2 regions of the Tissierella pigra genome follow, and region 1 is predicted to be linked to the other one. Evidence: a T-box and tRNA genes for the amino acid it is inferred to sense, from the RefSeq annotation. Region 1 holds a T-box; the other holds one or more tRNA genes.

Evidence for each region. The T-box of region 1 lies ahead of KQI41_RS13180 (valine--tRNA ligase). A T-box ahead of a tRNA ligase gene usually reads a tRNA of that ligase, here a tRNA-Val.
Region 2: it encodes a tRNA-Val, which carries the amino acid that the T-box ahead of KQI41_RS13180 (valine--tRNA ligase) is inferred to sense. The anticodon was not compared.

The regions. Positions count from the first base shown of each region.
Region 1 covers NZ_JAHLPJ010000001.1:2,677,908-2,681,126, reverse strand. Annotated here, with positions in the region: gene KQI41_RS13190 (ABC transporter substrate-binding protein) at 1-693, opposite strand, end outside; gene pgsA (CDP-diacylglycerol--glycerol-3-phosphate 3-phosphatidyltransferase) at 802-1,350, shown strand; T-box leader at 1,385-1,596, shown strand; gene KQI41_RS13180 (valine--tRNA ligase) at 1,830-3,219, shown strand, end outside.
Region 2 covers NZ_JAHLPJ010000001.1:3,417,885-3,421,103, reverse strand. Annotated here, with positions in the region: gene KQI41_RS16670 (leucyl aminopeptidase) at 1-1,168, opposite strand, end outside; tRNA gene KQI41_RS16665 (tRNA-Val) at 1,572-1,647, shown strand; gene zupT (zinc transporter ZupT) at 2,003-2,800, shown strand; gene KQI41_RS16655 (PfkB family carbohydrate kinase) at 3,160-3,219, shown strand, end outside.

The sequences.
Region 1 (3,219 bases):
ATTGTTTTCAATATATTCCTTAGTTGCAGAATAACAGGTATATGGCAAATATCCACCTTCTTCACCTATGGAAGCTACTACATAGCCTTTGTTCTCTTTTTCCAATGTAGCAGCAACAGGCTCAAATAATGCCACATAGTCACCTTCACCAGCCACAAATGCTCCAGCCATTACATCGAATTGTATGTCAGTTCGTACATTTACATCTTTACCTATTTCTAGTCCGTGGCTTTTGATTACATACTCTAAAGTCATTTCTGGCATACCGCCTTTTCTACCACCTATTACTGTTTTACCTTTAAGTTTATCGAAGGTAAAATTATCGTCCTTTTCTCTTCCTACTAAGAAAGAGCCATCTCGTTGAGTTAATTGTGCAAAGTTAATTACATAATTATCTCGCCCTTGGTTATATACATATACAGATGCTTCAGGTCCCATAAATCCAATTTCAGCTTCATTACTTAATAGAGAAGCCATAACCTTATCTGCACCTTTACCATTGATTAATTCAACTTTTAGTCCTTCTTCCTCAAAAAATCCTTTAGTAATGGCTACATATTGTGGTGTGTAAAATAGGGAGTGAGTAACTTCAACTAACCTAATGGTTTGTAACTCTGTGTTCTTCTTGCAGCCAACTAATCCAAATGATAGCACTATCACTAGGATTAATATAAATGAAACTTTTCTTAACATCTTATCCCTCCTAACATAATATGGGTATACGAAAGCTTTATTTAATGCTATAATATTCTAAAATAGGGTAAAGGTTACTAAATTAGTTATTAGGTTAGGAGGAATTAAATGAATATACCAAATATGATAACGATTTTAAGAATACTATTGATTCCAGTATATCTATACTTTTTTTATTCCAGTTTAAGAGAAAATATTTTATTAGCAGGAATCATATTTATTATTGCAGGAATTTCTGATGTTTTAGATGGATACATAGCAAGAAAATATAATTTAACGTCTAAACTTGGTATAGTTTTAGACCCTATTGCAGATAAATTAATGACATTTACTATTTTGATTAGCTTTACTACAAAAGGAATTATACCTCCTTGGATACTAATTGCCATAGGAATAAAAGAAATAGCAATGATTTTAGGTGGAGCAATATTGTATTTATTTAAAGGAAAACAAGTAATGCCTTCAAATAAATATGGAAAAGTAGCAACTTTATCCTTTTACGCTGCAACATTATCTGTAGTATTTAAATTTCCCGAGTTATTATCTAAAACCTTATTTTTCTTAACTGTAGTTTTAAATGTTATAGCTTTTATAAATTACTTTATAATTTATATAAAAATGAGGCATAATACATTAAATGATATAGTTGACAAATAAATTATATATATATATAATTGAATCAATAATTTTATATTCTGCTTTGATAAAGAGGAGTAAGTAAATATTCTTTACAGAGAAAGAGTTCTAGGCTGAAAAACTCTAAGTTAAATATTTACTGAAGGTAGCTTTAGAGCATTCAAGTTGAAATCAAGTAAACTTGAAGGGTTTTAGCCCTTATATTAGTTAAGAGCCATGATTTTTATGGAATTAAGGTGGTACCGCGAATTACCCTTCGTCCTTACAGTGTTAAGGATGAAGGGATTTTTTTATGACCTAACACAGCGAACAACAGTGAGTTGATGTAGGTCAAACGCACCTAGGCTGTCCGTTTTGTCTACAATTCGCTACGCTCATTGGACAAAAAGGCAATGAGCACCAAATCTATATGAGCATAGGGAGTAAATAGATTTGAGTTGCGAAACTGCGGCAAATAACCTAACACAGCAACTAAGTAAATATAAATAAGGAGTGATATTATGTTAGAAAATTTACCAAAGACCTATAATCCAAAGGACTTTGAAGATAGACTATATAAATATTGGAGTGATAATGGACATTTTGAGGCTCATGTTGATAAAACTAAAAAACCTTTTACAATAATGATGCCGCCACCAAATGTAACGGGAAATCTTCATATGGGTCATGCACTTAATAATACTATTCAAGATATTTTAACTAGATGGAAGAGAATGGAAGGATATTCAGCATTATGGCTGCCAGGCACAGACCACGCTAGTATATCTACTGAAGCAAAAGTAGTGGAGAAAATTAAAAAAGAAGGTAAATCTAAAGAAGAATTAGGTCGTGATGGATTTTTAGATGAAGCTTGGGATTGGACTCACAAATATGGGAATACAATAAAAAATCAACTTAAAAAACTAGGAGTTTCCTGTGATTGGAATAGAGATAGATTTACTTTAGACGAAGGATTAAGCAAGGCTGTAGAGGAAGTATTTATTAGATTATACGATAAAGGATTAATCTATAGAGGAGATAGAATAATTAACTGGTGTCCAAATTGTAAAACAGCCATATCAGATGCAGAAGTAGAACATGAGGATTCCAATGGCAGTATATGGCATATTAAATATCCTATTAAGGATAGTGATGGATTTATAGTTATAGCAACGACTAGACCAGAAACTATGTTGGGAGACTTAGCTGTAGCTGTAAATCCAGAGGATGAAAGATATAAAGACCTTGTGGGAAAAATATTGATTCTACCTCTTATGAACAGAGAAATCCCTATTATAGCAGATGATTATGTAGAAATGGAATTTGGAACAGGGGCAGTTAAAATAACTCCATCCCACGACCCTAATGATTTTGAAGTAGGAGAAAGACACAATTTAGGTCAATATATAATAATGAATGAAGATGGAACTATTGGTTCTAAAGGTGGAATATATGAAGGATTAGAAAGATATGAGGCTAGAAAAAAAATAGTTGAAGACTTAGAGAAACAAGGATATTTAGTAGAAATAAAGGATCATCAAAATGCAGTAGGTCATTGTGAAAGATGTACTACTATTGTAGAACCTCTTATTTCAAAGCAATGGTTTGTAAAAATGGAGACCTTAGCTAAACCAGCCCTTGAAGCATATAAAAGAGGAGAACTAAACTTCATACCTGAAAGATTTGGTAAAGTTTATGTAAATTGGTTAGAAGGTATAAAAGACTGGTGTATTTCTAGACAATTATGGTGGGGACATAGACTTCCCGTATATTATTGTGAAGATTGTGATGAGATTATAGTATCAAGAATAGAACCAGAAAAGTGTAGTAAATGTAATAGTACAAAGTTACATCAAGATACTGATACATTAGATACCTGGTTTTCATCTGCTTTATGGCCTTTTTCTACTT
Region 2 (3,219 bases), 740 kb from region 1:
TTTTAGCAGCTTCTTCTACTTCAGACATAAATTCCTCATTATTAGTTATGGCACCAGTATTTACACTACCTAAAGCTATGATACAAGCACCAGTAAGCGTTGCTACATCTACTATTTTAGTAGCTTTCTCAACAGTTGCAGCATAATATAGTGCATCGGCTAAAGTTAATCTACCTTCGGCATCTGTATTTAATACTTCAATAGTCTTACCAGCCATAGAACCTATTATATCTCCAGTTTTATAAGCTTCACCAGAAATCAAGTTTTCACAAGCAGCAACAATTGCTACTACATTTTTATTTAATTTAGATTTAGCAATGGATTTCATAGTTCCAATAACAGCACCAGAACCAGCCATATCAGTGTGCATAGTTACCATACTATCTGCTGGTTTAATACAGTATCCACCTGAATCATATGTTAAACCCTTTCCTACTAAAGCAAGTTTTTCTTCTGAATTTTTATCTCCGTTCCATTTCATAATAATAAACTGTGGCTCATTGGCAGAGCCTTTTGATACAGCTAAAAACGCTTCCATACCAAGTTCTTCTATTTTTTCTTGACCTAATACTTCTACTTCAACTCCAAGAGGAGATAATTCTTCCTTAGCCCTATTTGCCAATTCCTTAGGTGTCATAACTATTGCAGGTTCATTTACTAAGTCTCTTGTTAAGAATATACCTTCTACTATATTATTGATTTCTTCTATTCCTTCTTCTACCTTGTCTTTCTTATCTTCTAAAACATCAAGATAGAATTCTTTAACTGTAAGTTTAGTTTTCTTTTCAGATAAGTATTTTTCAAAGGAATACTCTGATTGTAAAAGTCCTTCTGCTATACTCATATTGGTTTTTCTATAGCAAAGGTTTTCAAATTTAGGTACAGTTATAAATGCTGACTCCACTTTTAGTTTCATCAATTCTTTACCTAAATTGAAAAAAGCTTTCCTTAGAGAATCAAGACTAAGTTTTTCTTCTTCCCCTAAACCTAACAATACTATATTACTTCCTTTATGTGATATATCTGAATAAACTTCACCACAATTACCTTTCCATAAGTCTCTTTCTTTTAGATAGCTATATAATTCAGCTGCCTTACTTACATTATCTGCATTTTTAAATACTGGAACAATTTCCACTTCTCCACTTTTACCTATTAATATTTTCAAATATAACACCCCTTTTTTTATTATGATTTATGTTGATTATCCATATAATTAGTATATCAAAGAAAAACATAATAAAGTAGGAAAATATAAAATATAGTTGTTAATAATCACACTGGATAAGAAAAATAATAAAAATACTAAGGGAACATTTGCAGGACACGATTTAATTCTTAGTGAATGCAAGATGAAAAGCCGTTAAGCAGTTTGCACTGTTTGAGCGTAGCGAGTTTGCAAACTGTAGGATTTTTAGCTGGAATGAGCTATAGAATTATTCGTGTCCGAAACAGTGAGTGTGGATTTTTATTATTTTTCAGAGTTATTGTGAATAGTAACATTTACACAAACAATTATTTTTAAATTTGGATTGCATAGTTTAATGCCTTATGTTATCATATAATCCAATGGGTGAGTAACTCAGCTGGGAGAGTGTTTGCTCGACAAGCAAAAAGTCGTAGGTTCGAGTCCTATCTTGCCCACCATATAATAACAAAACACCTAGATAATATTTATAATATCTAGGTGTTTTTGAACTTTAGATATAGCATAGAGTATTGTATTTTTCAAAAAATAAATAGTCTAAATCACATAATTAAGGTATAATTATAATATTGGGGGTGTGGGTATGAGGCAAAGTAAATTTACTAAGGTTGTAATTTATTTACTAATAATATCATTTTTTATTGGAATAATTATACCTGTAATAACATCTTTAGTTATATAAATTGCCAGAAGCTAGTCTTCTGGCATTACTTGTTAAATCTTCAGTAACTATGAATGAATACCTTATTATAAGGGGTATAATCAAGATATATTTAATCAATGGAGGAAATCAAAATGGCAAAAGAAGTATTATTATCCTTTGGACTTACAACAATAGTAGGGCTAACTATGGCAGTAGGTAGTTTACTTTCTTTTCTTGTAAATAAAACCAATAAAAGATTTTTATCACTATCCCTAAGTTTTTCAGCAGGAATTATGATTTATGTATCCTTTATGTCAATTTTACCAGAAGGAATAGAGTTGATGGAAAATAATTTAGGAGAACATGGAAAATTTGTAGCCTTAGGTGGTTTCTTTGGAGGAATGTTAATAACTGCATTCATGGAAAAGGTAATTCACTTATTTGGAGGTCATAGCCATCATCATGACCACAGTCATCATCACGGATGTGAAGAACATCTATCTAAACTAGGGCTGATGTCAGCTGTAGCCATAGCCATACATAATCTTCCAGAAGGATTGGCACTATTTACAACTGGACTAAAAGACATATCTGTGGCAATTCCCATAGCTGTAGCCATAGTATTACACAATATACCTTTAGGTATAGCCATATCTGTGCCTGTATATTATTCAACAGGAAGTAAAGCTAAATCATTTCTATACTCGTTATTTGTAGGACTATGTCAGCCTTTAGGTGCTATTGCTGGATATTTGTTTTTATCTAAATTCTTTAGTGATACACTGTTTGGTATTCTATTTTCTATAATAGCAGGAATTATGATATTTGTATCTTTAGATGAATTGTTACCTTCTTCACAAAAATACGAGGATCACCATATTTCAGTATACGGTGCCATAGCAGGAATGTTGGTTATGGCAATAGCCATGAGTATATTCCATCATCACTAGATAAGTGGTATGAACATTCCTTGTCATAGACGGATATTTTGTTTTTTATAAAAATTGCCAGAAGAACTGTTCTTCTGGCAATTTTTATCTTTCGATTTAAATCAAGCTTCCAATCTTATTTAAACCCCTTTATTTTAAGTTCTTTTGAAAATATATATTGTTGCTATAATGTCTGTTATCATAAATCATTCTAATGTAAAGAGTAGTAAATAGATTATCTGTATAGATGAATATTTTGTATCTGTATTAAGATTAACTATAACAACAATGGGAATTATTAAATCTCATAATAATGCTTTAATCAATAATAAGAGTTTGATAGATTTAAAATTAGTTTGACAAAGAAAGGTGGATATTGAATGGAACAAAAGAAGAAAGTGCTTTCCCTTGGCACAGTGGCAATGGATATTATATTAGAA